DNA from 4 places in the Bradyrhizobium vignae genome. Region 1 is predicted to be linked to each of the others. Evidence: predicted binding sites of a transcription regulator. Region 1 holds the regulator's gene; each other region holds the start of a gene.

Region 1 (7,675 bases):
AAGGGTGCAATGACGGTTTTGACCTGGTCCGATGATCGCGTCGAGCAGCTGAAAAAGCTCTGGGAGGCCGGACTTTCGGCCAGCCAGATCGCGGCGGAGCTCGGCAATGTGACCCGCAATGCCGTGATCGGCAAAGTGCATCGGCTCGGTCTGTCCGGCCGCGCCAAGAGCCCTTCATCGGCAGCGCCCCGGCCGCGCAAGGCACGGCCCGCGCAGCACATGATGCGGGTGACCCGCCCCGTCGCACGCGGCAACACCGCGCTGGCGCAGGCCTTCGAGGTCGAGGTGGAGGCCGAACCTGTCACCTACGACAACGTGGTGCCGATGAGCCAGCGGCTGTCGCTGCTGGAATTGAACGAGGCGACCTGCCACTGGCCGGTCGGCGATCCCTCGAGCCCGGATTTCTTCTTCTGCGGCGGCAAGGCGCTCTCCGGCCTGCCCTACTGCGCACAGCATTCGCGCGTGGCCTATCAACCCACAGCGGATCGCCGCCGCGCGCCGGCGAAGCCGGGCACGCGGTGAGTTTGTTGATCTAGAGCATGATGTTTTTATACGGAAACATAGCCTGAGTTTTTGAAGTAGTTGGTGCACTCCTCCTTGGAGAAGAGATCGAGGAGTTCACCAACCTTTCTCCAGGTTGCCTCCACGTCACGGGGCTCGGCAGCTCGCATGAGATGTTTGAGTTTGGCGAAGACCTGCTCGATCGGATTGAGGTCCGGGCTGTAGGGCGGCAAGAAGATGCGGTGGGCGCCTCTGGCGCGGATGGCTTGGCGAGCCGCTTTGCCCTTGTGGCTGCCAAGATTGTCGAGAACGACGATCTCACCCGGTGCGAGGGTGGGTGCCAACACCTTCTCGACGTACAGCGTGAAGAGCTCACCATTGATGGGACCATCAATCACCCAAGGCGCGCTGATCCGATCGTGACGCAGCGCCGCGATGAAGGTCATTGTCTTCCAATGGCCGAAAGGTGCAGAGGCTTGGAGGCGCTGCCCGCAATGCCCCCAGCCGCGCAGTGGTGCCATATTGGTTTTGATCCACGTCTCGTCGATAAACACCAACCGCGCGACGTCGATCCTGCCTTGATGTGCTTTCCAGCGGGTCCGCTTACGGGCGACGTCGGGACGATCCTGCTCGGCTGGTAGAATCGTTTTTTTTGAAGCTGAGCCCTTCGGTGTGAACAAAAGTCCACACCGCCCGCACGTCTGTCTTGATCCCGCGTGCAGCCAGTTCCTGCGTCAGCTTGCGCAAAGTGAATGGCCCCGAGCGAATGCGTTTGCGCAGCCAGTCGGCGTTGGCATCCGACAGAACCCGCTTCTTGTGGCCGCCGATTTGGCCAGGTGACAGGCCTCCGGTATCCCGTCTCAGATTCTTCCACTTCGTCACGCAGGAGGCGCTGATCTGGAGCGCCTCGGCAATCGAACGAACTGTTTCTCCCGCGTCAGCTCGCGCCAAAGCCCGTTCCCGGATGTCTTCCGAATAGGGTCGCGTCATCCATGCCGGCCTCCGCCCTCCAGCATGGATGTTGAATCAGAAATCGCTCCCGGTGGGAATCCCGATTCCAGCCAAAAACAACATGCTCTAGCTGATTGCAACGACGGCGCCGTCACACGCTGACGGCTCAACATACCCGAAGTCGTCCCGGCAAGCGCGCCACAAGCGCGCGCAGATCCGGGACCAATAGCCACCGCAAGACGTGGTTACGGGGACTCCGAGTTACCCTTTCGCAAAACAATCACGTCCTGTCGTTATGGGTCCCGAATCTGCGCGCGCTTGTCCGGGACGACACTGAGGCTATGGCAGCAGCCCGCTAAAGCAACGCCAGCAAACCCTACGTCTGCTCTGCCTTCGCGAAACGATCGTCCAGCGCATAGCCGGCGCCGCGAACGGTGCGGATCGGGTCCTGCTCGCGGCCGAGATTGAGCAGCTTGCGCAGGCGGCCGATATGGACGTCGACGGTGCGCTCGTCGATGTAGATGTCGCGGCCCCAGACACTGTCGAGCAGCTGCTCGCGCGAGAACACGCGGCCGGGATGCTCCAGGAAGAACTCCAAGAGGCGATATTCGGTCGGGCCGAGATCGATCGGCCGGCCCGAACGCGCCACGCGGCGCTTGTCGCGATCGAGCTCGATATCGCCATAGGCGAGCACGGTCGCGAGCCGCTCGGGGCTCGCGCGCCGCAAGAGGCCCTTCACGCGCGCGAGCAGCTCCGGCACCGAGAACGGCTTGACGATGTAGTCGTCGGCACCGGTCGCAAGTCCACGCACCCGCTCGCTCTCCTCGCCGCGCGCGGTGAGCATGATGATCGGCAGCTGCTTGGTCTCGGGACGGGTACGAAGCCGCCGGCACAGCTCGATGCCTGACAGGCCCGGCAGCATCCAGTCGAGCACGATCAGATCGGGAATGTGCTCCTTGAGGCGGGTGTCGGCGTCATCGCCGCGCATCACCGTCTCGACGTCATAGCCGTCGCCTTCGAGGTTGTAGCGGAGAAGCTCGGTGAGAGCTTCCTCGTCCTCAACCACCATAATGCGTGCGCCCATGTTGTCGTCGCTCCCTTAGGTATTCGGCACCGTCGTGGCGAAGGTCGTCATGTCGCCCTTCGGCCGCTTGTCGGTGATCGCCTGGCCCTCGATCATGTAGAACACGGTCTCGGCGATGTTGGTGGCGTGATCGCCGATCCGCTCGATGTTCTTGGCGCAGAACATCAGGTGGATGCAGAACGAGATGTTGCGCGGGTCCTCCATCATATAGGTGAGGAGTTCGCGGAACAGCGAGGTGCAGATGGCGTCGACCTCCTCGTCGCCCTTCCACACCGCCATCGCCGCCGGCAGATCGTGCGCGGCATAGGCGTCCAGCACCGACTTGACCTGCTGCTGCACGAGATCGGTCATGTGTTCCAGGCCGCGGAACAGCTTGAGCGGATGGAAATCCGTCTCCAGCGCGGCGACGCGCTTGCCCATGTTCTTGGCGAGGTCGCCGATGCGCTCCAGATCGGTCGCGACGCGCATGGCGCCGACGATCTCGCGCAGATCCACCGCCATCGGCTGGCGGCGGGCGATGGTGAGCACGGCACGCTCCTCGATGCGTTTCTGCAGCGCGTCGAGCTCGGCATCGGTGGTGACGACGCGCTGCCCGAGCGTGACGTCGCGGCGGATCAGCGCGTCGACGGAATCGACGATCATGCGCTCGGCGATGCCGCCCATCTCGGCGACCAGGCGGGTGAGCTCCTGGAGGTCGGTGTCGAAGGCCTTTGCGGTATGTTCAGAACCCATGTTCCGTCTCCTCAGCCGAACCGGCCGGTAATGTAATCCTGCGTGCGCCGGTCGCTCGGCGACGTGAATATCTTGCTGGTGTCGTCGAACTCGATCAACTCGCCGAGATACATGAAGGCCGTCTTGTCGGAGACGCGCGCCGCCTGCTGCATGTTGTGGGTGACGATCGCGATCGTGTAGTTCTCGGACAGTTCCTGGATCAGCTCCTCGACCTTGGCGGTCGAGATCGGGTCGAGCGCCGAGCAGGGCTCGTCGAACAGGATCACCTCGGGCCGCACTGCGACGGTGCGGGCGATGCAGAGGCGCTGCTGCTGGCCGCCGGAGAGCGACAGGCCGGAGGCATTGAGCTTGTCCTTGACCTCGTTCCACAGCGCGCCGCCGCGCAGCGCCTTCTCGACGCGGTCATCCATCTCAGACTTCGAGATCTTCTCATACAGACGAATGCCGAAGGCGATGTTCTCATAGATCGTCATCGGGAACGGTGTCGGCTTCTGGAACACCATGCCGACCCGCGCCCGCAGCAGGTTGAGATCCAGCTTGGGGTCGAGGATGTTGGTGTGGTCGAGCAGCAGCTGGCCGGTGGCGCGCTGGCCCGGATAGAGATCGTACATCCTGTTGAAGATGCGCAGCAGGGTCGACTTGCCGCACCCAGACGGGCCGATGAACGCCGTGACACGGTTGGTGCCGAGCGCCAGGTTGATGTTCTTCAGCGCGTGGTGCTCGCCGTAGTAGAAATTCAGGTTGCGCGCGGTGACCTTGGCGGGCGCCTCGGGCAGCAGCTGCGAGCCGGGATGAACGGTCGGCGCGCTCACGGAAACAGACATTTCACTCATTTTGCAGTCCTCTCGGCGCCGATGATGCGCGCGCCAATGTTCAGGGCAAGCACGGTCAGGGTGATCAGCAGCGCGCCGCTCCAGGCGAGCTGCTTCCAGTAGGCGTAGGGGCTCTGCACGAAGTTGTTGATGGTGACCGGCAGGTTGGCCATCGTCTTGTTCAGGCCAAGGCTGAAGAACTGGTTCGACAGCGCAGTGAACAACAGCGGCGCGGTCTCGCCGGCGACGCGGGCCGTGGCGAGCAGCACGCCGGTGATGAGGCCGGAGCGCGCGGCGCGATAGGCGATCCGCTTGATCACCAGCGAGCGCGGCAGGCCCAGTGCGCTGGCGGCTTCGCGCAGCGGGTTCGGCACCAGCAGCAACATGTCTTCCGTGGTGCGCACCACGACCGGAATCACGATGACGGCGAGCGCGAGGCTGCCTGCGATCGCCGAGAAGCCGCGCATCGGCACCACCACCGCGCCGTAGATGAACAGGCCGATGATGATCGAGGGCGCCGACAAGAGGATGTCGTTGATGAAGCGGATCACCGAGGTCAGCTTGTCGTTGCGGCCGTATTCGGCAAGATAGGTGCCGGCGAACAGGCCGAGCGGCGCGCCGATGCCGACGCCGAGCACGGTCATGATCAGCGAGCCGACGATGGCGTTGAGCAGGCCACCCTCGGTCGAGCCCGGCGGCGGCGTATTCTCGGTGAAGACCTGAAGATTCAGGCCGGACAGGCCGTTGTAGAGCAGCGTGATCAGGATCAGCGCGAGCCAGGTGACGCCGAAGGCGGCGGCGCCGATGCAGAGCCCGCGGATGATGATGTCCTTGCGGCGGCGGCGTGCGTAAATCGGGCTCATGTCACTTCCCCGCCTTCTGTTCCAGACGCAGCAGCATCAACCGCGCGGCCGCGAGCACGAAGAACGTCAGCACGAACAGGAGCAGGCCGAGCAGGATCAGGCCGGACTGATGCAGGCCGTCGCTCTCGGCGAACTCGGAGGCGATCGCTGCCGAGATCGTGGTGCCCGGGGCGAAGATCGACGAGGAGATGCGGAACGAGTTGCCGATGATGAAGGTCACCGCCATGGTCTCGCCGAGCGCGCGGCCCAGCGCCAGCATGACGCCGCCGATGATGCCGACGCGGGTGTAGGGGATCACCACGCTGCGGACGACTTCCCAGGTGGTGCAGCCGACGCCATAGGCGGCTTCCTTCAAGACCGGCGGCACAGTCTTGAACACGTCGACCGAGATCGAGGTGATGAAAGGCAGCACCATGATGGCGAGGATCAGCGCGGCGTTGAACAGGCTGAGATAGGACGGAGGACCTGCGAAGATCGCGCCCAGCACGGGAACACCGTCGAACACCCGGATCATGAAGGGCTGGAAGGTGTTGGCCAGGAACGGGCCCAGCACGAAGAAGCCCCACATGCCGTAGATGATCGAGGGAATGCCGGCGAGCAGCTCGACCGCCATGCCGATCGGGCGGCGCAGCCATTGCGGGCAGAGCTCGGTGAGGAAGATGGCAATGCCGAGACCGACGGGAATCGCGATCAGCATCGCGATGAAGGAGGTGACGAGCGTACCGTACATCGGCCCGAGCGCGCCGAGCACGGGCGGATCGGCCGACGGCGCCCAGCGCTGCGTCCACAGGAAGGAGATGCCGTATTCCTTCATCGCCGGGAACGCACCGACGATCAGCGAGATGATGATGCCGCCGAGGATCAGCAGCACCGAGATGGCGGACAACCGCGTGATCCAGTAGAAGGTGACGTCGCCGAGCTTGAACGCGCTCAAGGCCTTGGCGCGGTCATACGGTCCGGCGTCGTCGATTACATCGCTCTGAACGGCCATCTCTGCCACGCCGATCCCCTGTACCAAAGAATACACGTTTTATTGGGTCTCGTGCCCCGGACGCGGTGCGAAGTGCCGCGCCGCGTCCAGGGCCCAGTTCTTGTGGGTCCCGGCTCTGCGGAGCAGCACTTGCGTGCTGCACCGCGTCCGGGACGCGAGAGGAGAGCCTCAGCTCTTGATCTCGGCAGCCCAGGTCTTCTCGATCAGCTGGACGACGCTGTCCGGCATCGGGATGTAGTCGAGCTCCTCGGCCGCCTTGCCGCCGTTCTTGAAGGCCCAGCGGAAGAACTTGATGGCTTCCTGCGAGGCCGCCTTGTCGGTGGCTTCCTTGTGCATGAGGATGAAGGTCGCTGCGGTGATCGGCCAGGACTTGTCGCCGGGCTGATCGGTCAGGATGACGTAGTAGCCGGGCGCCTTGGCCCAGTCGGCGTTGGAGGCGGCCGCCTGGAAGGCTTCGACGGTCGGCTGCACCGGCTTGCCGGCCTTGTTGACGAGACCGGTGTAGGTCAGCTTGTTCTGCTTGGCATAGGCATACTCGACATAACCGATCGAGTTCTTGGTCTGGCTGATGTTGCCCGACACGCCTTCGTTGCCCTTGGCGCCGACGCCGACCGGCCACTCGACCGCGGTGCCCTCGCCGACCTTACTCTTCCAGTCCGCGCTGGCCTTGGAGAGATAGTTGGTGAAGTTGAAGGTGGTGCCCGAGCCGTCCGAGCGGCGGACCACGGTGATCGGCTCCGACGGCAGCTTCACGTTCGGATTGAGCTTCTTGATCGCGGCGTCGTCCCACTTGGTGATCTTGCCGAGATAGATATTGGCCAGGATCTCGCCATCGAACACCATCTCGCCGGGCTTCACGCCCTCGATGTTGACGACGGGAACGATGGCGCCCATCACCATCGGCCACTGGACGAGGCCGTCCTTCTCGAGCTGCTCGGCCTTGAGCGGCGCGTCGCTGGCGCCGAAGGTCACGGTCTTGGCCTGGATCTGCTTGATGCCGCCGCCCGAGCCGATCGACTGGTAGTTCAGACCGTTGCCGGTCTCTTTTTTGTAGGCGTCAGCCCATTTCGAATAGATCGGGAACGGGAACGTCGCGCCGGCACCGGTGATATCGGCCGCAAAGGCTGCCGTCGTCGATGCGGCGACCAAGCCGGCAGCGACGATCGTTTTGAGGAAATTCATGCTGGTCTCCATACAGGGGAGCGAAGCGCCATCCGCGCCCGATCGCGCTCCCCGCACCGCCCCTTTAGGAACGGTCGGCTGTGCTTTTACGAAGGTTTCGTGACAGTTGGATGACACAATCAAGCGATTGAAATCGCTAGAATTTCAGGCCTGCACCGAAGTCCTCGCCTGGGGAAAACAGGCCGTGAAAGTGGCGCCCTGCCTAGGCACGCTTTCGATCAGAAGCCGGCCGCGGTGGCGGTTAAGAATATGTTTCACCAGCGATAATCCGAGCCCGGTGCCGCCTTGCGAGCGGCTGTCGCCGACGTCGACCCGGTAGAAGCGCTCGGTCAACCGCGGCAGGTGCTCCGGCGCAATGCCCGGGCCGAAATCGCGGACCATGACGCGGATTTCCTGACCTCCGTCAGCGGCCGCGCTTGATGTCAGCGACACGATGACGCGTCCGCCCGAGGCCCCGTATTTGAGCGCGTTCTCGATCAGGTTCTCGAACAGGCGGAGTAGCTCCTCGCGGTCGCCCGCGATCATCACCGGCGGCTCCGGCAGATGGATCTCGACCTCG
Region 2 (7,675 bases), 3.4 Mb from region 1:
AAGCGGCCGCGTCTTTTTTATATCTAGCGGAGGAGACGAGCGATGCCGCAAAAGGGCACCGTCAAATGGTTCAACCCGACCAAGGGCTATGGGTTCATCAAGCCGAACGGCGGCGACAAGGACGTGTTCGTCCACATCTCCGCCGTCGAGCGTGCCGGGCTCTCCACCCTCAATGAGAACCAGGTGGTTGAATTCGACCTCGTGGAGAACCGCGGCAAGACATCCGCGGAGAACCTCAAGGTCTCCTGATGCTTCTCTCGGCACGCGAGAGATCATGACGCTGCCCCCGGCTCTGCCGGGGGATTTTGTTTGGCACGACGAAGCGCGCTTCAGCTTACCATCGGCGCAATCAGAAAATTCTCCGACGCCGCACTCCCCGCCGTCCTGCACACATCGCCTTCGATGCAGACCTTGCCGGTCGCGAGCAGCCGCAGCGCCTCGGGATAGATGCGGTGCTCGACCTCGAGGATGCGCTCGGACAGCGTCTCAGCGGTATCGTGGTCGCTGACGGGAACCGCGCCCTGCATCACGATCGGACCGGCATCGGTCTCGGGGATGACGAAGTGCACCGTCGCGCCGGACAGTTTCACCCCGGCGCGCAGGGCCTGACCGTGCGGGTCGAGGCCGGGGAACGACGGCAGCAGCGAGGGATGGATGTTGAGCATCCGCCCGTACCAAGCCCTGGTGAACTCGGCGGTGAACAGGCGCATGAAGCCGCCGAGGCAGATCAGCTCGATGCCGTGCCGGTCGAGCGCGGCCTGCAGCACCTTCTCGAAACCGGCGCGGTCCTTGCCGAACGGCTTGCTCTCGATCACCTCGGTGGTCACGCCGCTCGCCCGGGCACGTTCGAGTCCGGCCGCATCGGCCTTGTTCGAGATGACGAGCGATATCTCCGCCGGGAAATCAGCCGCGCTGGCGGCCCTGATCAGCGCGGCCATGTTGGAGCCGCGACCGGAGATCAGGATGGCGACGCGGCGCCGCATCACAGCGCCAGATCGAGGTGGCCGTTATAGACGACGCGGTGCTCGCCGTCGGCCGGAATCACGGTGCCGAGTTGCGCCACGGTCTCGCCGGCGTCGGTGAAGACCTCGACGACCTTGTCGACCTTGTCAGGCTCGACGATCGCGATCATGCCGATGCCGCAGTTGAATGTGCGCAGCATCTCCAGCTCGGCGATGCCGGCCTGCGCGGCCAGCCATTTGAACACCGGCAGCACCGGCAGGCGGGTGAGATCAATGCCGACGCCGAGATGCTTGGGCAGCACGCGCGGAATGTTGTCGGTGAAGCCGCCGCCGGTGATGTGGGCGAGCCCCTTCACCGCGCCGGTCTCGCGGATCGCACGCAGGCAGGATTTGACGTAGAGCCGCGTCGGCGTCAGCAGCGCGCCGCCGAGCGTCATCACGGGCGCGAACGGCGCCTGCGCCGAGAAGCCGAGACCGGATTGTTCCACGATCTTGCGCACCAGCGAGAAGCCGTTGGAATGCACGCCCGAGGAGGCAAGACCGATCACGGCATCGCCTGCCGCGATGTCCTGGCGCGGCAGCAGCGTACCGCGTTCGGCCGCGCCGACGGCAAAACCGCCGAGATCATAGTCGCCGTCCTTGTAGAGGCCAGGCATCTCGGCGGTCTCGCCGCCGATCAGGGCGCAGCCGGACTCGCGGCAGCCCTCCGCAACGCCTGCGACGATCGCGGCGGTGGCCTCCGGGTCGAGCTTGCCGCAGGCGAAATAGTCCAGGAAAAACAGCGGCTCGGCGCCCTGTACCACGAGGTCGTTGACGCTCATGGCCACGAGGTCGATGCCGATGCCGCCATGCAGGCCGGTCTCGATCGCGATCTTGACCTTGGTGCCGACTCCGTCGGTCGCGGCCACGAGGACGGGGTCCTTGAAGCCGGCCGCCCTGAGGTCGAACAGGCCGCCGAAGCCGCCGATCTCGGCATCCGCCCCCGGCCGTGCGGTGGCGCGCACCATCGGCTTGATCAGGTCGACCAATCGGTTGCCCGCGTCGATATCGACGCCTGAATCGGCGTAAGTGAGGCCGTTTTTGCGGTCGGTCATGCCCGATTTCCAGTGGGTTCGCGGCTGGTTACGTCGAATTCCGGGGACGCGCAATGGCTCGCATGGCGCTCCTCCCTATACTATGTAGAGATATCAACCGGTTCAGCCTTCCGAGGGGCCGAATTCGAGGTCAGACCGGGTGCCGGGAAGCGCTTTCGTGAGTATTCCGAACATCATTACCCTGGGCCGCATCATGCTGGTCCCGATCATCGTCTGGGCCATCGTGTCGAGCCAAATGGAGGTGGCGTTCGCCGTCTTCTTGATCGCCGGCATCAGCGATGCCGTGGACGGCTTCTTGGCCAAGCGCTTCAATATGACGAGCGAACTCGGCGCCCTGCTCGATCCGCTCGCGGACAAGGCGCTGCTGGTCTCGATCTACATGGCGCTCGGCATCTGGGGCGCGATCCCGCGCTGGATCGTGATCCTCGTGGTCTCGCGCGACATCATGATCGTCGCTGCCGTGATCGTATCCTGGTTGTTCGACCGGCCGGTCGAGATGAAGCCGTCGAAAGTGTCCAAGCTCAACACCGTGGCGCAGGTGGCGTTCGCAGCCCTGGTGCTGGCGGCGCTTGCCTTCGGCTTCAAGCCGGCCCCTTATGATATCATCCTGATGGGCCTCGTCACCGTCTTCACGCTTTCCTCCGTGTCGCTCTACCTCGTCGAGTGGCTACGGCACATGAGCACGATCGAGGCCAAATGAGGTGAGGATACGGCCCCGCAAAAGGCCAAGTCCCGCAAGATCAAGTCCCGCAAGATCAAGTCCAACCTCTTCAGACGGGCCGGCGTGCCGGCATGGAGCAAAGCAAGCGTGGCAGGCCGCGTTCATCCCCGACAATTGGCGTTTTCACTTCCGCATGCGGAGAGCCTGAGCCGGGACAATTTCCTCGAAGGCCCCGCCAATGCCGCCGCTCTCGGCCTGATCGACAGCTGGCCGGAATGGCCGAACCGGATCATGTGGCTGGCTGGCCCGGAAGGAAGCGGCAAGAGCCATCTCGCCGCGATCTGGGCCGAGCTATCAGGCGCCCGCTCGACCACAGCCAATGCGCTGACTGCCGCTGGCGTTCCCGGCGCGCTCGCCACCGGCGCACTGGTGGTCGAGGATCTCAAGGCCAAGGATTTTGACGAGCGCGCCCTGTTTCACCTGATGAACCTCGCCCGCGAGGACGGTGCCTACGTCCTCTTCACCGGACGCGAGGTGCCGGCCGCGCTGGAGATCGAGCTTCGCGACCTGCGCTCGCGTCTGCGGGCCGTTCCCGTGGTCGCGCTGCTGCCCCCCGACGACCAGCTCTTCCGTGGCCTGATCGTCAAGTTCTGCGCCGACCGCCAGCTCACCGTCGACGAGAGCGTGGTCGGCTATCTCGCCACCCGCCTGGAGCGGTCCTCGGCCGCCGCCCGCCAGGCCGTGGAACTGCTCGACAGCGAAGCCCTGCGGCTCGGCCGCCCCGTCACCCGGATGCTGGCCGCCGAGCTGCTCCGGGACGCCTGACCGGCTCGCGGTCTTCCAGAGCGGCCTGAAACCCGCCTTGACGCGGCGGAGCGGCGGAACATCAATGTCATCGAAACGTCATCGCTCTAACACATGCTCCCGCCGATTTTGCGCGTAAGTCGCAATTGGGCTGAACTGGATGGACCGACTTTTGATGGACTCTGCGCAAGCTGTTGAAACCAAAGAGAAAGCCCCGGAAACTGAGGCCCTGCCGGCGATCGCATCCAGCCCCGAACGGTTCATCAATCGCGAGCTGTCCTGGCTGCATTTCAACCGCCGCGTCCTCGAGGAATCGGTCAATCCCAGCCACCCTGTGCTGGAGCGGGTGCGATTCCTGTCGATTTCGGCGAATAACCTCGACGAGTTCTTCATGGTCCGCGTCGCCGGCATCAAGGCCCAGGTGCGCGAGGGGATTGCCGAGCGCAGTCCAGACGGCCTGACGCCGTCGGAGCAGCTCGCGCTGATCAACCGCACCGTGATCCAGCTCGCTTCCGACCAGCAGGCGATCTGGCGCGATCTGCGCGGCACGCTGGCCGATGTCGGCATCGTGCTGGTCGAGGGCAAGGACGTCACCAGGGCGGAACGGACCTGGATCGAGGACTACTTCCTCAACAACGTGTTCCCGCTGCTGACGCCGCTCGCGATCGACCCCGCCCACCCCTTCCCGTTCATTCCGAGCCTCGGCTTCACCATTGCGCTGCAGCTCACGCGCGCCGCCGACGGCAAGCAGATGAACGCGCTGATCCGCATGCCGGGCAAGATCGACCGCTTCATCCGCCTGCCAGCCGACGGCAAGACCGTCCGGCTGATCTCGCTGGAACAGGCGACCGCCCTGTTCATCAACCGCCTGTTCCCCGGCTACAATCTGCACGGCCAGGGCGCCTTCCGGATCATCCGCGACTCCGAGCTCGAAATCGAGGAAGAGGCCGAAGACCTCGTCCGCCTGTTCGAGACCGCGCTCAAGCGCCGCCGCCGCGGATCAGTGATCCGGCTCGAGATCGACGCCAAGATGCCGGAGGAGTTGCGCAGCTTCGTGCAGCATGCGCTGTCGGCCGCCGACGACGAGGTCTTCCTGGTCGACGGCGTGCAGGCCATGAACGAGCTGTCGCAGCTCACCCGCCTCGACCGGCCCGACCTCGAATTCACCCCCTACGTGCCGCGCCATCCCGAGCGCGTGCGCGAGCATGGCGGCGACATCTTTGCCGCGATCCGGCAGAAGGACCTGATCGTCCACCATCCCTATGAGTCCTTCGACGTCGTCGTGCAGTTCCTGCAGCAGGCCGCGCGCGACCCCGACGTCGTCGCGATCAAGCAGACGCTCTACCGCACCTCCAACAACTCGCCGATCGTGCGCGCGCTGGCGGAGGCCGCCGAGGCCGGCAAGTCCGTCACCGCGCTGATCGAGCTCAAGGCGCGCTTCGACGAGGAGGCCAACATCCGCTGGGCGCGCGACCTCGAACGCGCCGGCGTACAGGTCGTCTACGGCTTCCTCGAATTGAAGACGCACGCCAAACTCTCGATGGTGGTGCGCCGCGAGGGCGGCAGCCTGACGACTTACGTCCATACCGGCACCGGCAACTATCACCCGGTCACCGCGCGCATCTACACCGACCTCTCCTATTTCACCTCCGATCCGACCATCGGCCGTGATGCCGCGCGCGTGTTCAATTTCATCACCGGCTATGCCGCGCCGAGCGATCTGGAAAAGATGGCGGTGTCGCCACTGACCTTGCGCAAACGCATCATCGAGCACATTCAAGGCGAGACCGCGCATGCGCGGCACGGCCGGCCCGGCGCGGTCTGGATGAAGATGAACGCGCTGGTCGACCCCGACATCATCGACGCGCTCTACGAGGCCTCCCAGGCCGGTGTCCAGGTCGAGCTCGTGGTGCGCGGCATCTGCTGCCTCAGGCCCGGCATCCCCGGCCTGTCGGAGAACATCCGCGTCAAGTCGATCATCGGACGTTTCCTGGAACATGGCCGAATCTACTGCTTCGGCATGGGTCAGGGCCTGCCGGGCGCGAAAGCGGCTGTGTATATCTCGTCCGCCGACATGATGCCGCGCAACCTCGACCGCCGCGTCGAGGTGCTGTGTCCGCTGCAAAATCCCACGGTGCATCAGCAGGTTCTCGAACAGATCATGGTCGCGAACCTGAAGGACAACGAGCAGAGCTGGCAGTTGTTGCCGGATGGGTCTTCAACGCGTATGAAGGCCGCGAAGGGCGAGGAGCCTTTCAACGTCCACAACTACTTCATGACTAATCCGAGTCTGTCTGGCCGTGGAAAGTCGCTCAAGGAATCCTCGCCGCGTCGTCTCACGCGCCGGAACGAACGCCATCAATCCTGATCGGGGATTTGCGACGTGAAGCGGCCGCGCAAGCGCGGCTCCAGCGTCGCGGTGATCGACATCGGATCCAACTCGGTCCGTCTCGTCGTCTACGAGGGACTGTCGCGGAGCCTCATCCCGATCTTCAACGAGAAGACGCTCTGCGGCCTCGGGCGCGAGGTGCAGAGCACGGGTCTGCTCGCGCCCGACGCCGTCGACAAGGCGCTGACCTCGCTCAAGCGCTTTCGCGCATTGTGCCGCGTGATGCAGGTCGGGCGCGTGTTCGCGATTGCGACCGCGGCCTGCCGCGATGCCTCCAACGGGCCCGACTTCATCGCCAAGGCCGAGCGCATCTGCGCGGTGAAGATCGAGATCCTGTCGGGCCCGCGCGAGGCGCGGCTGTCGGCGCTCGGCGTGATCTCCGGCATTCACCTTCCCGACGGCATCGTCGGCGACCTCGGCGGCGGCTCGCTCGAGCTGATCGACGTGCGCAAGAACGCCGTGCGCAGCGGTGTGACGCTGCCGCTCGGCGGTCTCGCACTCCAGGACCTCGCGCACAAATCGCTCAAGCGCGCCGATCGCATCGTGCGCGAGGAGCTCGACGAGGTGCCGCAACTCACCGCGGGCCGCGGCCGCACCTTTTATGCCGTCGGCGGCACTTGGCGCGCGCTCGCGCGCATCCACATCATCCAGAGCGGCTATCCGCTCCAGGTGATGCACGGCTACTCGATTTCGGCCGCCGAAGCGCTCGACTTCTCGCGCCGTCTCCGGCGCCTCGCTGCCGCCAACATGCTTGCCGACATCGAGATCGTCGCCGATGCGCGGCGCCCGCTTCTCACCTATGCGGCGCTGGTGCTCGAGCACATCATCCGCGTCGCCAAACCCAGCAGGATCGTGTTCTCCACCTTCGGCGTGCGCGAGGGCCTGTTGCACGAGAAGCTGCCGGAGACCGAGCGCAACAAGGACGGGCTGATCTGCGCGGCCGAGGAGCTGAACCAGTTGCTGTCGCGCTCGGCGAAACACGCCCGCGAGCTGATCGCCTGGACCGACCGCCTGGTGCGCGTCGTGAAGTTGCGCGAGACCGAGGAGGACCGTCGCCTCCGCCACACCGCGTGTCTGCTCTCCGACATCGGCTGGCGCGTGCATCCCGACCATCGCGGCGAGCAGACGCTGAGCCTCGTCGTCAACGGCAATTTCGGTGCGATCACCCACACTGAGCGCGCCTTCGTCGGCCTGTCCGTGTTCTACCGCTATGCGGGTCTCAGCGAGGAAAACCAGCCGCCGGCCACCATGCAGGAGCTGCTGACGCCGGCCCAGCTCGAACGCGCCCGCCTGCTGGGCGCGGCATTCCGTGTCGCGCATCTGATCTCGGCGGCGCGTCCGGGCGTCCTCCCCGCCACGCATTTCCGCACTCAGGGACGCAAATTGATGCTGGTGTTCGAGCACCGGCTCGTCGACCTCGTCGCCGACCGCGTCGGCAGCCGCTTCAAGCAGCTCGCCCGCCTGATTGGCCGTGCCGGCTCGATCGTGCGGCGCTGAAGTCCAAAGTGCGAATCCGTCGCGGATAGGCGGCGGCGCCTCGCACCGTCATCACGAAATCATGGTCCACGCGCGGCGGCGGACGTGCCGCGGGAGCAGTCAGCGAGTCAATGAAACCGCCTTTATTTTCAGGAGTTTAGAAGGAGATAAGATCCAATTTGGGGAGACCGCGAAGCGCTGCGACGGCCTGACTAACCCCGCGCGGCATCCCAGATTCGCAACCGGTGCGGCACCGGCTGCCGCCGAGATCACTCCGCCGAGGCCTTGG
Region 3 (7,675 bases), 380 kb from region 1:
CCGGCGAGGAAGAACAGGAAGTTGTAGGAGATCTGCTTCCAGGCGGCGGCGAGGATGATCAGCGCTGCGGCCTGGTCGCCGTCGAGCAGCGGATTCCAGTCGATGCCGAGGGCGCGCAAATACCGCGAGAGCACGCCGAGCGAGGGATGCAGCATGAAGATCCAGAGCACGCCGACGACCGGCGGCGCCACCGCATAGGGCCAGATCAGCAGCGTCCGGTAGAGCAGCGAGCCGCGCAGCGGCTTGTCCGCCATCACGGCGAGCAGCAGCGCAAACGACAGCGACGACACCGCGATCGCGAACGAGAAGAAGAAGGTGCGGACGATCGCCTCGAAATAGGCGCGCTCCCTGAACAGCTCGAGATAGTTGTCGAACCAGACGAAGCTGCTCGACAGGCCGAAGGCGTCCTGGAGCAGGAAGGACTGGATCAGCGCCTGCAAGGCCGGCCAGTAGAAGAAAATCAGGACGATCGCGAGCTGCGGCGCAACCAGCGCATAGGGCAATAGCTTGGATTGGAAAATGGCTTGCTTTTGCATGATGCCCGCGGGGGGCGGCAGGCCGGGTTGACCGGCCTGCCGCTCGTCGCCTTACTTCACGGCGGTCTTTTCGAACTGGCGCAGCATGGTGTTGCCGCGCTCGACGGCCGCGTCCAGCGCCTGCTTGGCGGTCTTCTTGCCCGCCAGCGCCTGCTCGATCTCTTCCGCCCAGACGTCACGGAGCTGCACCATGTTGCCGAGGCGCAGGCCGCGCGAATTCTCGGTCGGCTCCTTGTTGGTCAGCTCGAGCAGCGGCGTCTCCAGATACGGCTGGTCCTTGTAGAAGCCTTCCGCCTTCGCCTTCTCATACGCCGCCTTGGTGATCGGCAGATAGCCCGAAGCCTTGTGGATGTAGACCTGGCGATCGGTATCCGAGAGGAAGGTGAGGAATTTTGCGACGCCCTTGTATTCGTCAGCCGACTTGCCGCCCATCACCCAGAGCGAGGCACCGCCGATGATCGAGTTCTGCGGCGCGCCCTTGACGTCGGGATAATAGGGCATCGGCACCGCGGTGAAGGCGAACTTGGCCTGCGCCTTGACGTTGCCGAAGAACGCCGACGAGGTCAGGTAGAGCGGGCATTCGCCCGACGTGAAGCGGCCCTCGCCGGTGTTGGTGCGGCCGGCATAGTCGTAGGTCTTGTCCTTCTGGAGCTCGACCAGGTTTTCGAGATGCTTGACCTGGAGAGGTCCGTTGAACTCCAGCACGGTGTCGAAGCCGTCGAGCCCGTTGGCCTTCGTCGACAACGGCACGTTGTGCCAGGCGGAGAGCTGCTCGAGATTGACCCAGGTGACCCAGGAGTTGGAAAAGCCGCAGGTGGCGTGGCCGGCCGCCTTCAGCTTCTTGGCGGCGTCGAACACTTCGGGCCAGGTCTTCGGAATCGCGACATTGGCCTTCTTCAGCTCATCGAGGTTGACCCACATCACCGTCGACGACGAGTTGAAGGGGAAGGACAGCATCTCGCCCTTCGAGGTCGAGTAATAGCCGGTGATCGCGGGCAGATAGGCCTTCGGATCGAACTTCTCGCCGGTCTCGGCCATCAGCTTGTACACCGGCTTCACGGCGCCGGTCGCGGCCATCATGGTGGCGGTGCCGACCTCGAACACCTGCATGATGTGCGGCGCGTTGCCGGCGCGGAACGCGGCGATGCCGGCGTTCATCGTGTCGGCGTAGTTGCCCTTGTAGGTCGGGATCACCTTGTAGTCGCTCTGCGCGGCGTTGAAATCGTTGGCGAGCTTGACGATGACGTCGTTGTTGGCGCCGGTCATCGCGTGCCACCACTGGATTTCGGTCACGGCGAGTGCCGGCGAGGAGCCGAGACCAACCGTGAGTGCAACAGCAGCAGCCGCGCCAATATGTCGAAGAGCCATCAAGAAAACCTCCCTTGCCCGTCACTAAAGAAGCGCTTGCGCTAGCAGCGCCATATGACGTTCACATGACTGTGTAAGCGGGAGAAACGAAAGCAGCAAGCGCTGCCAAATGGGAAGTCGTCAAATAGGCGAAGACGGATCGGGCAGCCTCGTCCGTTCGCGGTGCACTATCGTGCCCGCGCCGCACTGCGGCATCATTCGTTGACGGAGGAGGTGGCCGCTAGCGCTTGCGCTCGGGACCGCAAACGGTGCCCTTCTCGACCATCGCGTCGATCTCGGCCTTGGAGTAGCCGAACTCACCCAGCACCTCCGCGGCGTGCTGGCTGAATTTCGGCGGCACGCGCCGCAGGCTCGGCTTGCTGCGGTCGAGCCGGATCGGCGAGGCCACGCCCTTGTACCAGTCCTTCTCGATGATATCGCCGCGGTAGATCGTGTGCGGATTCGTCAACGCCTGATCGATCTTCTGCACCGGACCTGCGGGCAGGCCGGCCGCGAGCAGGCGATTGCACAGCGGCTCGGCCTCGTGCTGACTGAACACTGCGGCAAGCTCGGCGCGCAGCGCCTCGCGATTGGCGATGCGGTCCTTGTTGCGGGCAAAGCGCGGGTCGGTGCCGAGCTCGGGTTTGCCGATCTCTTTCGCCAGCTTGCGGAAGGTGCCGTCATTGCCGACGCCGATGAAGATGTCGTCGGTCTTGGTCGGGAAAATCGCGTAAGGCACGAGGTTGGGATGCTCGTTGCCGGTGAGACCAGGCGGCTTGCCATGCATGAAATAATTCGCGGTGTGCGGATGCATGATGGCAAGCCCGGTCTCATACAGCGTCGTCTCGAGGAACTGGCCCTTGCCCGAACGCTGACGTTCCGACAGCGCCATCAGGATGCCGATCGCCGCATAAAGTCCCGTGGTGATGTCGACCAAGGGCACGCCGATCCGCATCGGCCCGCTCTCGGGCGATCCGGTCGCCGCGATCATGCCGGTCATGGCCTGGATGATGGCGTCATAGCCCGGATTGCCGCCACGCGGGCCGTCGGCACCGAAGCCGCAGATCCGGCAATGCACGAGTCGCGGAAATCTTTCGCGCAACACCTCGTTGCCGATGCCCCATTTCTCCAGTGTGCCCGGCTTGAAATTCTCGATCAGGACGTCGGCCGTCTCCAGCATCTTCAGCAGCACGACGCGGCCGCCCTCGGAGGCGAGGTCGAGGCCGATCGAGCGCTTGTTGCGGTTGATGCCGACGAAATAGGCCGCGTCTTCCTCATGGAAGGGAGGGCCCCATTCGCGCACCTCGTCGCCCGCGGGCGGCTCGACCTTGATGACGTCGGCGCCGTGGTCGGCGAGGATCTGGGTGCAGTAGGGACCTCCGAGCACGCGCGTGAGATCGATGACGCGCAGTCCGCTCATGGCACCCGTTGCCGCTTCAGTCATGCCTTCGCTTCTCCTGTATCGACGTTTGATCACAGGCCTAGCGAGGTTTTTTTGCGCCCGCAATGGCGCCGCACGTAGGGCCGCATGCACCGCCGCCGCGCAATCCCGCGATGTGGGAAATCAACGGAAGCGGCCGGCCCGAGGGAATCCCGGGCCAGCCCATCCGCCCTTTCGATCAGACGACCGTCAGGCGAACGTCGACATTGCCGCGCGTGGCATTGGAGTACGGGCACACCTGGTGCGCTTTCGCGACCAGCGCCTCAGCCTCCGCGCGGGCAAGGCCCGGCAGCGAGACGGCGAGATCGATGTCGAGGCCGAAGCCGCCTTCGGAGCGCGGGCCGATGCCGACGGTCGAGGTGACGGAGGCGTCGGCGGGAACCTTGGGGCCGCCCTGCGAGGCCACGAATTTCATCGCACCGATGAAACAAGCGGCATAGCCGGCAGCGAACAGCTGCTCGGGATTGTTGCCGGCGCCGCCCCCGCCGCCGAGCTCCTTCGGCGTGGTGAGCTTGACGTCGAGCGCGCCGTCGAGGGTGGCGGCATGGCCGTCGCGACCGCCGGTCGCCTTGGCGCTGGTCTTGTAGAGGACGTTCACGGACATTTTCGTCTCCTCGGGTCTTTCCGGGTTGGGGTGCGATCTTTTATTGCAGGCAATTAGATTGTGTGCAATTGAAATTGCCAGGCCTCACATTTAATTGTTCGCAATTGAATGTCGTGCCGCGCGGTCCCACAATGGGGCAATCCTCGTGAGATTCCCCCATGGCCCGGAAACCATCGGCAGCGGACGCGCCGCTGCGGCTCGACAACCAGATCTGCTTCGCGGTCTATTCCGCCGCGCACGCCTTCAACCGCGTCTACAAGCCGCTGCTCGACCGGCTCGGCCTGACCTACCCGCAATATCTGGTGATGCTGGTGCTGTGGGAGCGCGACGACGTGCCGGTCAAGGAGATCGGCGAGAAGCTGTTCCTGGATTCGGGCACGCTGACGCCGCTGCTCAAGCGGCTCGAGGCCGCCCATCTCGTCAAGCGCACCCGCTCGAGCGAGGACGAGCGTCAGGTGCTGATCGCGCTGACGCCGCAGGGCCATGCGCTGAGGGAGAAGGCGCGCAGCGTGCCGCAGTCGATTCTGGCGGCGACGGACTGCTCGGTGCCGGAGCTGGTCGCCATGAAAGACGAGATCGTCGCGCTGCGCGATCGGCTGAATGCGGTGATCGGGGATTAGGGGTTAGAGGCGCTTCTTGGCGAAGGCGCGGCCGGGTGCCGACTTCAGGTGCTTCTCGAATGCGATGGCCTGCTTCTCGTTGCTAAACGCGATGTAAGTCTTGAGACGCCAAGGCCCATACTTCGAGGTGTGAGGCACCTCGCCAGCATTGTGCTTTGTCAGTCGGGCGCGCAGATCATCGGTGATCCCGACGTGGAAATGAAGGGAATTAAGGCTCTCAAGGATGTAGACGTACTTCAGGGCACACTCCTCGGTTGTCGAGGAGAGCTTACACCCGCTTTTGTCCTGCAAAAGCCTGGCTTCGCCGTGAAGCGCTTGCGGAGCCGAAGTTCGCGAACTGAAGGCTTGCGAATAAAGCCCGGCTTCGCCCTTCGGGCTACGCCGCGGCAGCCCTCGCTACATAGGGCTTGCCGAGCCGAAGCTGGCGAAGCCAGCGAAGGCTGGTGGAGCCAGGCGGGATCGAACCGCCGACCTCTTGCATGCCATGCAAGCGCTCTCCCAGCTGAGCTATGGCCCCTTAGTCCTTAACCGGGGTGAACCTGGTTGATCCCCCGGACCGGCGAGCCCTTGGCGACTCGCGCGGTGCACCCTTTTTCACAGATCAGGGCTGATCTCAAGTCTCTTCATCACCTCCGACATCACCAATGATGTCTGTCACGTCCTCATCGCCCTCTTCCTCGTCGGCAATGAAGGTCGAATCATCGTCATCGTCGTCGTCGAGGGTCTCATCGACCTCGATATCGTCCTCGGATTCGGGCACGACAGCCTTGACCTTGCCGGTGCTCTCCTCGGCATCGGCCTCCTCGAGCGAGACCAACTCCTCGGCCTCGGCCGGCTCCGGCGCGGTGTCCTGGGCCATGTTGCGGGTATCGCCGCCCCGTGCGCGCGCGGGCGCAATCGGCGCAATCGGCACCACCTCGCCGGTATAGGGCGAGATCACCGGATTCTTGTTGAGGTCATAGAACTTCTTGCCCGTGGTCGGGCAAATACGTTTGGTTCCGAGTTCGGACTTGGCCACGGCAGGAATCCTGGGAATGTCTGAAAAGCGGTGCTTCACTTGGCTAGTTGGCGGCCGGCTGTCAATAGCGCATTACGAGAGAAAGACATGCTCGTGACGGGGCTCGGACCATGTGGTAGGTGCGCCCAGCCCCATAGGGCCTATTCAAGGACACAATCTTGACCCATTCCGACCAACCGAGGCCGCTCCAGTCTCGTGCCAGCGGTGCCCTGACCGGGAAAGTACGGGTGCCCGGCGACAAGTCGATCTCCCATCGTGCCCTCATCCTGGGTGCGCTCGCGGTCGGCGAGACCAGGATTTCGGGCCTCTTGGAGGGCGAGGACGTCCTCAACACCGCCAAATCCATGCAGGCACTCGGTGCCAGCGTCGAGCGGACCGGGGATTTCGCCTGGAAGGTAAACGGGGTCGGAGCCGGGGGATTTGCCCAGCCCAAGGCGCCGCTGGATTTCGGCAACTCCGGCACCGGCTGCCGCCTCGTCATGGGCGCCGTTGCCGGCTGCCCGATCTCGGCGGTGTTCGACGGCGACGCCTCGCTGCGCAGCCGCCCCATGCGCCGGATCCTCGATCCGCTCGAAAAGATGGGTGCGAAGGTTGTCTCCGGCGGCGAGGGCGGGCGTCTGCCGCTGACCCTCCAGGGCGCGCGCGATCCGCTTCCGATCACCTACAAGACCCCGGTCGCCTCCGCCCAGATCAAGTCGGCCGTGCTGCTGGCGGGCCTGGCTGCGCCGGGCACCACGACCGTGATCGAGACCGAGGCCAGCCGCGACCACACCGAGCTGATGCTGAAGCATTTTGGCGCGGACATCACCTCGGTGCAGGAAGGTCAGCACGGCCGCCGCATCACGCTGGTGGGTCAGCCCGAGCTGCATGGCGCCAATGTCGTCGTGCCCGCCGACCCCTCATCGGCCGCCTTCCCAATCGTTGCAGCGCTGATCGTCGAGGGCTCCGACATCGTGCTGTCCGACGTCATGACCAATCCGCTGCGCACAGGCCTGTTCACGACGCTACGCGAAATGGGCGCCTTCATCGAGGAGAGTGAAGTGCGCGGTGATGCCGGCGAGCCGATGGCGCGCCTGCGCGTGCGCGCGTCAAAGCTGCGCGGCGTCGAGGTGCCGCCGGAGCGCGCGCCGTCGATGATCGACGAATATCTGGTGCTGGCAGTGGCGGCATCCTTCGCCGAAGGCACGACGATCATGCGCGGCCTGCAGGAGCTGCGCGTCAAGGAATCCGACCGCCTGGAGGCCACCGCAGCCATGCTCCGCGTCAACGGCGTCAAGGTCGGGGTCTCCGGCGACGATCTTATCGTCGAGGGCCGCGGCCATGTCCCCGGCGGCGGCACTGTCGCCACCCACATGGACCATCGCATCGCGATGTCCGCGCTGGTGATGGGCTGTGCCTCCGATCAGCCGGTGACCGTCGACGACACCGCCTTCATCGCCACCAGTTTCCCGGACTTCATTCCGATGATGCGTTCGCTAGGGGCCGAGTTTTCATGATCATCGCCATCGACGGGCCCGCAGCCTCGGGCAAGGGGACGCTCGGCAAGCGCCTCGCCCACCATTACGGCTATCGTCATCTCGATACCGGGGTCATCTATCGCGCCGTGGCTTACGAGCTGATGCAGTCCGGTCACGATCTCCGCGATGAAGCGGCGGCGGTGGCGGCAGCGCTGGAGCTCGATCCCGAAAAGTTCGGCAATCCGGTCCTCAAGACCCAGAAGGTCGGCGAGGGCGCCTCGATCGTCTCGGCGATCTCGCGGGTCCGCGAGGTCCTGGTCAATTTCCAGCGGCAATTCGCTGCCGATCCGCCCGGCGCCGTGCTCGATGGCCGGGACATTGGAACCGTGATCTGCCCCCATGCCGACGTGAAGATATTCGTCGTCGCCGATCCCAAGGTCCGCGCCCATCGCCGGACCATGGAGGCCAGGGCGAGGGGGGAAGAGGCCGATGAGGCGGCCGTGCTCGCGGACATCATCCAGCGCGACGAGCGCGACAAGAACCGGCCGGTTGCGCCTTTAAAACCGGCCCCGGATGCTTACTTGCTAGATAACTCCCAACTGGATATAGAAGGCGGCGTCCGGGCCGCCATCGACATTATCGAGGCCGTCCG
Region 4 (7,675 bases), 160 kb from region 1:
ACGCGGTGCGACAGCAGGCGTGCGACCGCGAGATCATGGGTGACGATGATGACGGCGAGATGCAGCTCGGCAACGAGGCTGCGCAGGAGGTCGAGCAGGCGCGCCTGCACGGACACGTCGAGGCCGCCGGTCGGCTCGTCCATGAACACCAGGCGCGGCTCGGTGACGAGGTTGCGCGCGATCTGGAGGCGCTGGCGCATGCCGCCGGAATAGGTGCGCGGTGCATCGTCGATGCGTGCTGTGTCGATCTCGACGCGGGTGAGCCAGTCCGACGCGGTGTCGCGGATGCGGCCGTAGTGATTCCAGCCCACCGCCATCAGCCGCTCGCCGACATTGGCGCCGGCCGAGACCGCCATGCGCAGGCCCTGTGCTGGATCCTGATGCACAAAGCCCCAATCGGTGCGGAACAGGAAGCGACGCTCGGCCTCGCCCAGCGTCGAGAGATCGCGGGTGACACCGTCGCGCATCCGATACGAGACATGGCCGGAACCCGGCGCGAGCTGGCCCGACAGCATTTGCAGCAGCGTCGACTTGCCCGAGCCGGATTCACCGACGATCGCCAGCACCTCGCCGGGATAGAGCGAGAACGACACATCGCGGCAGGCGGCAATGCGGCCAAACGACTTGCTGAGGGACTCCGCGACCAGCAGCGGCTCGTCGTTCTCGACCAGATTCTGATCAGCCATTCGAGGCCTCCTGCGCCTTCTCCTTGTACGGCGCGGCGCTGAGGCTGCCGCGATGGCCGGCGGCCTGGCGGCCCTCGCAATAATCGGTGTCCGAGCAGACGAACATCCGCCCGCCCTGGTCGTCGGTGACGATCTCGTCTAGGTAGGAATTCTCCGCACCGCACAGTGCGCAGGGCGCGTTGAAGCGGTAGGGCTCGAACGGGTGGTCCTCGAAATCGAGCGAGACCACTTGCGTATAAGGCGGGATCGCGTAGATGCGCTTCTCGCGGCCGGCGCCGAACAATTGCAGCGCCGGGCAATTGTCCATCTTGGGATTGTCGAATTTCGGCGTCGGCGACGGGTCCATCACGTAGCGCGCGTTGACCTTGACCGGATAAGCGTAGGCGGTCGCGATGTGGCCGAAGCGGGCGATGTCCTCGTAGAGCTTCACATGCATCAGGCCGTATTCGGCGAGCGCATGCATGCGCCGCGTCTCGGTCTCGCGCGGTTCGAGGAAACGCAGGGGTTCCGGGATCGGCACCTGATAGACCAGAACCTGGTTTTCGTTCAGCGCCTTCTCCGGGATGCGGTGGCGGGTCTGGATCACCGTCGCTTCGTCCGTCGCCGTCGTCGTGGCAACACCGGCGGTCTTGGCGAAGAACTTGCGGATCGAGATCGCGTTGGTGGTGTCGTCGGAGCCCTGGTCGATCACTTTCAAGACGTCCTGCGGTCCAAGGAGCGCTGCGGTCACCTGCACGCCGCCGGTGCCCCAGCCATAGGGCATCGGCATTTCGCGGCTGGCGAACGGCACCTGATAGCCGGGAATCGCGATCGCCTTCAAGATCGCGCGGCGGATCATCCGCTTGGTCTGCTCGTCGAGATAGGCGAAGTTGTAGGCGGGCGCGTTCATTCCGCGGCCTCCTTCATGGCATCCGGCGTATTGGCCTCGGCAAACTCCTGGCGCAGCTTGCGCAGGAGGCCGAGCTCGGACTGGAAGTCGACATAGTGCGGCAGCTTCAGATGCTCGACGAAGCCGGTGGCCTGGACGTTGTCCGAATGCGACATCACGAACTCTTCGTCCTGCGCCGGCGCACGCACCTCCTCGCCGAGCTCGCGGGCGCGCAACGCACGATCGACCAGCGCCATCGACATGGTCTTGCGCTCGCTCTGGCCGAAGGCGAGGCCGTAGCCGCGGGTGAAGCACGGAGCCTCCGTCGCAGACCCCTTGAACTGGTTGACCATCTGGCACTCGGTGAGTTCGATCGCGCCGAGCGGCACGGCGAAGCCGACCTCTTCCGCGAGAAATTCGACCTCGACCTCGCCGAAGCGGATCTCGCCGACAAAAGGATGGTTGCGGCCGTAGCCGCGCTGGGTGGAATAGCCCATCGCGAGGAGAAAGCCTTCGTCGCCACGCGCGAGGTTCTGCAGGCGCAGGTCGCGGTCGGCCGGAAAATTCAGCGGCTCGCGGGTGAGATCGCCGACGCTGGCGCCGTCCTCGGCTTCGGGCGAGGATTCGATCAGCCCGTCGCGGCCCAGAATATCCGTCACGCGCGGCGTCGGCGCTGTGGATGCTTCGGCCGTCGACGGAACCTGCGGCACGACGCCTTGCGCGAGCGAGGGATCGAGCAGGCGGTGCGTGTAGTCGAAGGTGGGCCCGAGGATCTGGCCACCCGGAATGTCCTTGAAGGTCGCGGACACCCGCCGCTGCACCTGCATGGCGCCGGTGTCGACCGGCTCGCTGGTGCCGAAGCGCGGCAAGGTGGCGCGGAAGGCGCGAACCAGGAAGATCGCCTCGATCAGATCGCCGCGCGCCTGCTTGATCGCCAGCGCCGCGAGCTCGCGGTCATAGAGCGAGCCTTCGCTCATGACGCGATCGACGGCGAGGCCAAGCTGCTCCGAGATCTGGTCGAGGGAGATTTCCGCAACGCTTTGATCGCCGCGCCGCTTATGTGCGAGCAGGCGATGGGCGTTCTCGATGGCGCGTTCGCCGCCTTTGACTGCGACATACATGCTTCAGATTCCCCTGCTCACGACGCGCGTGGTGCGGGGGATCGCGACCACGGCATCATCGGCGACCAGCACCACATCGATGCCGCGCGGAAACAGTGCTTCGTTCATACGCAGCCGCTCGAACAGATCGAGAGGCTTGATCGACGCCTGCAGCGTCGCGACCCCACCGATGCCGGGGCCGCGCAGCTCGAAGCTGCGCCCCGAGTTCAGGCTATCGACCTGAATGATCACCGTGGTCGAACGGTCCGGATACTCGCTGGTGCCGAGCGCGAATCGCTCGAGCGAAGGCAGCGCATCGCCATCACCGATCAGCGCAAAACTCGCGATCGAGGCGTCCTGCACGACCGGCGCACCGGTGTGGAACTTCAGCCACTTCGTCACATCCGAGCTCTCCGCCATTCGCGCGTCGAGCCAGAGCGGCGTATCGTGGTCGAACAGCGTCAGCGCGATCGCGGCGGTGCCGCGCATCATCGGCCCTGGCGTGCCGACCATCGGCACGATTTGCTGGACGGAGCCCGGCCGCGCCATGGCATCCATGACCGAGCGAAAGGTCGATTGCGCCGACAACACCTTGTCGGCGAAACCCGGCGGCAGCTCCGCAATCGTGGTCATGATCTCACCCCTCACCGCGCACCATGGTGTAGAAATCAACCTTCGTCGCGGCGGTCTCTTCCGCCGCCTGCCTGCGCCTGACCATAAGCTGCTCGCGCAACGGCGCGATAACGCCACGCTCGACGAGCCCGCCGAAATCGCGGGACTGCACCAGCGCATCGCACAGCGCGATCAGCCGCGCCTTCTCACCGTCGCGGCCGAGCGTGTAGCCGAAGCCGACCTCGCCGCTCGCAAGCCGCACCGCCGCGCGCGACACCGTGGCTTCACCGAGATTGAACGGCGCCCCGTCGCCGCCGATCCGGCCGCGCAGCATGACCAGCCCGTTTTCGGGCGCGCGCAGATCCTGATGGGCCGGGAGGGTGAAGTTGCGGAGGCGAGCGGCGATCTCGCCCGCCTCCGCGTGCGCCAGCACGGCCATGGCGGCCTTGCGCTGGGCTTGCTGGTTGTTGTGCTGCGTCACCTGGTCCACCGAACCTTCTAGAAAACTTGCCGGATCGAAGTTGTCTATGATAATAGACAACTTCATACGGACGCGCCATGACTGTTTCGTGACAATGATGTGATTTCTGGAGTAGGTTTCCCGCGACATGAGCATGCAGGACACAGCCTCCTCGGGAGTCGCGCTGTGGCGCCTCGTTGCCGACGGCATCGAGCGCGGCATCGCCGACGGCCGCTTTGCGGCCGGCGACAAATTGCCGGGCGAAATGGAGATCGCGGAAACCTATCGCGTCAACCGCCACACCGTGCGCCGCGCGCTGGCCGCGCTTGCCGAGCGCGGCCTGGTGCGCGCCGAGCGCGGCAGCGGAACCTATGTCGAGGCACAGAAGCTCGCCTATCCCCTGCGCTCGCGCACGCGCTTCTCAGAGATCGTCGGCGCGGGCGGACGCGAGCCGCATGGCCGGCTGATCGAGGCGACCGATGACGTCGCGACGCGCGAGCTCGCGCGGGAGCTGGGATTGAAGACCGGCGGGCCCCTGGTGCGGATCGAGGCGATCCGCCTCGCCGACCGTACGCCGATCTGCGTGTCCACGACCTGGCTCTCGGCCGAGCTGTTTCCGGACGCGGGCGCCGTGTTCGCGGCGACGCGCTCGATGACGAAATTGCTCGCGCATTACGGCATCCGCGATTATCGCCGCGGCGCGACCCGGATCACCGCCGGCATCGTCGACGCGACCGACGCCGCAAGACTCGATCTTGCGCTGGGACGGCCGATCCTGGTGGTCGATGCCACCGACCACGATCTCACGGGCAAGCCGCTGGTGACGAAGCATTCGCGCTTTGCCGCGGAGCGGGTCGAGTTTCTGGTGGAGTCGTAGGCCTCTTCCCCTCTCCCCTTGTGGGAGTGCCCACGATCTTTCTCGATCATCAGAAGCGGTGGGCACGCTACGCGTTGACCACCCTACGGCACCGAGGACACGTACCCCCCATCCGGCGCTTCGCGCCACCTTCTCCCACAAGGAAGGAAGAGAGCCGCCTACGCCACCGCCCGCCGGCCGATGATGGCAAACCGCAGCTTGCCCGAGATGAAATCGATTGCGGCGACGGCGACCAGGATCATCAGGATCAGGAACGACACTTTCTGCCACTCCAGCACGCGAATCTGCTCGGCGAGCTGGAGGCCGATGCCGCCGGCGCCGACGATGCCGATGATGGTGGCCGAGCGGGTGTTGGATTCGATGAAGTAGAGCACCTGGCCGGCGATGACGGGCAGGACCTGCGGCAACAGGCCGAAGCGGATCTCGTGCAGCGCGCTGCCGCCGGAGGCGCGGATGCCTTCGACCTGCTTCTGGTCGGCGCCCTCGATCGCCTCCGAGAACAGCTTTCCGAACGCACCGAAATCCGACACGGCGATCGCGAGCACGCCGGCGAACGGGCCGAGCCCGACCACGTTGATCCACACCAGCGCCCAGATCAGCGTGTCGATGCCGCGGATCGAATCGAGCAAGCGCCGGACGGGAAAGCGCAGGATGTTCGACGGCACGACGTTGCGCGCCGCGAGCAGGCTGATTGGAAGCGCGAAGACCGCGGCGAGCGTGGTGCCGAGCAGCGCGATCGACAGCGTCTCGCCCAGCGCCTTCAGATAGACCGGCAGCGAAGAGCCGGGATCCGGCGGGATCATCATCAGGCTGATCCAGCCGAGCTGGCTGAGGCCGGCGAAGAAGCGCGACGGCGAGAAATCGAGATCGACGAGGCCGTAAGCGAGGATCGCCAACGCCGCCACGATCATCGCCGGCGTGGCGAGCCGCGCCGAGGCGGGCCGGTCGAACACGTCAGGGTAGCGCGCGCGAATTTGCGCGGTATCGACCTGCTGCGGCCTCGTCACGTCCGCGCCTCCTCGCCGAACAGGCGGCCGCGCAGCCAGCCGGTCGTGATGTCGATGATGAAGACGGTGACGACGATGGTGAGCAGGATGGCGCTGACGTCGGAGTAATAGAACTTGCGGATGACGACGACGAGCTCCTGGCCGATGCCGCCGGCGCCGACGAAGCCCATCACCGAGGCCTCGCGGACGTTGATCTCGAAGCGCAGCAGCGCATAGCTGGCATAGCCCGCCGTCACCTGCGGTACGACCGCAAAACGCATGCAGGAGAGCCAGCTCGCACCTGTCGAGCGAATGCCCTCCACCGGCTTCATGTCGGCATTCTCGACGATCTCCGAGAACAGTTTTCCCAGTGCGCCGGTGGAGTGGATAGCAATCGCCAGCACGCCGGCCATCGGTCCGAGCCCGAAGGCGATGACGAAGACCAGCGCGAAGACGATGCCGGGGACGGTGCGGGCGAATTCGAGCAGGCGCCGCACGACGAAGCGAAGCCAGGGCGCGGGCGAAGTGTTCTCGGCCGCGAAGAAGTTGAGGGCGAAGGCCAATGTCGCGCCGATCAGCGTGCCGACATAGGAGATCAGCAGGGTCTCACCCAGCATCTTCAGCCATTTGCGCCAGCCCCAGAACCACTCGCCGACATCGGTCCAGACCCGCTGGCCGCTGTCGAGCGTGAGGATGCGGTCGAAATAGCTGACGAAATTGCCGAAATAGGTGAACAGGGTATGCAAATTCACTTCGGCGCCGATCGCGGCGAGCACCAGCGCTGCGGCGAAGACCGCGGCTCCCAACAGGAGACGGAGCCGCCTGCGCGAGACCGCCTGGCGATAGGCGGCATTGAGCGCGGCAAGCTGCTGCTCGGGGAGGATCGAAACCGCTGTCGTCATCGATCGAAACAGGTCCCGTCAAAGAAAGAGCCGGGTCCTAGGACCCGGCTCGGGTGCATCGTCCCGATGACTCAGGACGCCTTCTTCTTGCGGAGCGCATCGACGAACTTGATCAGCTCGATCGTGCCATCCCAGTCCTTGGTGGTGGCGGGATGAAAGCCCTTCTTCTGGCCGTCCGACAGGCGATCGAACGCGGCCTTGTCCTTGGCCGGCGCGTCGAAGAAAGCCTTGGCGATGGCGGCCTTGGCGTCGTCGGGCAGGTCGGAATTGTAGGCATAGGGACCGTTGATGATCGGCGCCGACTTGTGGATGATGCGGAAATCGTCCTTCTTCATCGCCGAGCCGTCGGCGTTCTTCAGCATGCCCTTGGTCAGCATCTGCGCCAGCGTGGAATCGTCGTCGCTGGTCCACTGGTTGGCGGCGACGTCGACCGTGCCTTGCGCCAGCGCGAGCATCGCATTCTCGTGGCTGCCGGTGAAGACGACCTTGCCGAAATAGCCCTCGGCATCGTGGATGCTCATCTTGTCGAGCTCGAAGCGCGGCACGTTGTTGCCCGAGGTCGAGTTCGGGTCGACCAGGCCCAGGTTCTTGCCCTTGAGATCATCGACCTTCTTGTAGGAGCTGCTCGCCTTGACGAAGAACACCGAGTAATAGCCGGTCGAACCGTCGGCATTGATGTCGTTGGCGAACGCGTCGGTCTTGACGCCGGTCAGGCGGGCGCGGGCGAACGAGGCCGAGCCGTAGCTCGCGATGTGGATGTTGCCGGCGCGCTGGCCTTCGATCACAGCGGCATAGTCGTTGGCGATGCGCAGCGTGACCTTCACGCCCAGCTGCTTCGAGAGGTATTCCACGAACGGGGTCCAGCGCTCGGTGACGCCGGAGGCGTTCTCGGCCGGCACGACCGCAAAGGTCAGTTCGGGATATTTGGCCTTCCAGTCGTTCGCCGAGGCGGACGCCGTGAACGCGAGCGCGGCGGCGCCGGCAAGGATCAGTCTGCGAGTGATCATGGTATCCTCTTCATCGGTTGAGGTCGGTTGACGCAAAGACTTGAACTAAACAGGCGAGGCTCAGGCCGCCGCGGCCGTCCCGAGCGCCGGAACGCCCTCGGGCGCCGGTACAGGCATGCCGCCCATGACGTCGGCGGCTTCGAGATCGTAGAGCTCGCGCGCCACGTGATCGGTCAG

The links. Region 1 encodes PhoB, which activates phosphate uptake and scavenging genes when phosphate is short. Its sites were predicted from a motif close to TGTCATNNANCTGTCAT; they were not measured.
Region 2: BRAD3257_RS22010 (RNA degradosome polyphosphate kinase) is a predicted target of PhoB. The motif match lies at 3,608-3,624, and genes of this name have one in related genera.
Region 3: ugpB (sn-glycerol-3-phosphate ABC transporter substrate-binding protein UgpB) is a predicted target of PhoB. The motif match lies at 1,959-1,975, and genes of this name have one in related genera.
Region 4: phnF (phosphonate metabolism transcriptional regulator PhnF) is a predicted target of PhoB. The motif match lies at 3,825-3,841, and genes of this name have one in related genera.

Annotation. Positions count from the first base shown of each region.
Region 1 is NZ_LS398110.1:7,875,648-7,883,322, forward strand. It holds gene BRAD3257_RS37925 (GcrA family cell cycle regulator) at 10-522, shown strand; one part of gene BRAD3257_RS37930 (IS630 family transposase) at 549-1,154, opposite strand; one part of gene BRAD3257_RS37930 (IS630 family transposase) at 1,156-1,491, opposite strand; gene phoB (phosphate regulon transcriptional regulator PhoB) at 1,829-2,536, opposite strand; gene phoU (phosphate signaling complex protein PhoU) at 2,552-3,268, opposite strand; gene pstB (phosphate ABC transporter ATP-binding protein PstB) at 3,280-4,101, opposite strand; gene pstA (phosphate ABC transporter permease PstA) at 4,098-4,943, opposite strand; gene pstC (phosphate ABC transporter permease subunit PstC) at 4,945-5,934, opposite strand; gene pstS (phosphate ABC transporter substrate-binding protein PstS) at 6,103-7,116, opposite strand; gene BRAD3257_RS37965 (ATP-binding protein) at 7,261-7,675, opposite strand, start outside.
Region 2 is NZ_LS398110.1:4,506,772-4,514,446, forward strand. It holds gene BRAD3257_RS21985 (cold-shock protein) at 43-249, shown strand; gene purN (phosphoribosylglycinamide formyltransferase) at 330-983, opposite strand; gene purM (phosphoribosylformylglycinamidine cyclo-ligase) at 983-2,056, opposite strand; gene BRAD3257_RS22000 (CDP-alcohol phosphatidyltransferase family protein) at 2,214-2,756, shown strand; gene BRAD3257_RS22005 (P-loop NTPase family protein) at 2,865-3,542, shown strand; gene BRAD3257_RS22010 (RNA degradosome polyphosphate kinase) at 3,697-5,889, shown strand; gene ppx (exopolyphosphatase) at 5,905-7,407, shown strand; gene BRAD3257_RS22020 (TerC family protein) at 7,656-7,675, opposite strand, start outside.
Region 3 is NZ_LS398110.1:95,602-103,276, reverse strand. It holds gene ugpA (sn-glycerol-3-phosphate ABC transporter permease UgpA) at 1-536, opposite strand, end outside; gene ugpB (sn-glycerol-3-phosphate ABC transporter substrate-binding protein UgpB) at 588-1,904, opposite strand; gene BRAD3257_RS00455 (CaiB/BaiF CoA transferase family protein) at 2,125-3,327, opposite strand; gene BRAD3257_RS00450 (organic hydroperoxide resistance protein) at 3,503-3,928, opposite strand; gene BRAD3257_RS00445 (MarR family winged helix-turn-helix transcriptional regulator) at 4,087-4,548, shown strand; gene BRAD3257_RS00440 (GIY-YIG nuclease family protein) at 4,552-4,788, opposite strand; tRNA gene BRAD3257_RS00435 (tRNA-Ala) at 4,990-5,065, opposite strand; gene BRAD3257_RS00430 (TIGR02300 family protein) at 5,162-5,566, opposite strand; gene aroA (3-phosphoshikimate 1-carboxyvinyltransferase) at 5,725-7,062, shown strand; gene cmk ((d)CMP kinase) at 7,059-7,675, shown strand, end outside.
Region 4 is NZ_LS398110.1:7,712,177-7,719,851, forward strand. It holds gene phnK (phosphonate C-P lyase system protein PhnK) at 1-686, opposite strand, end outside; gene BRAD3257_RS37115 (alpha-D-ribose 1-methylphosphonate 5-phosphate C-P-lyase PhnJ) at 679-1,575, opposite strand; gene BRAD3257_RS37120 (carbon-phosphorus lyase complex subunit) at 1,572-2,675, opposite strand; gene phnH (phosphonate C-P lyase system protein PhnH) at 2,679-3,287, opposite strand; gene phnG (phosphonate C-P lyase system protein PhnG) at 3,292-3,705, opposite strand; gene phnF (phosphonate metabolism transcriptional regulator PhnF) at 3,875-4,603, shown strand; gene phnE (phosphonate ABC transporter, permease protein PhnE) at 4,762-5,610, opposite strand; gene phnE (phosphonate ABC transporter, permease protein PhnE) at 5,607-6,491, opposite strand; gene phnD (phosphonate ABC transporter substrate-binding protein) at 6,563-7,498, opposite strand; gene phnC (phosphonate ABC transporter ATP-binding protein) at 7,559-7,675, opposite strand, start outside.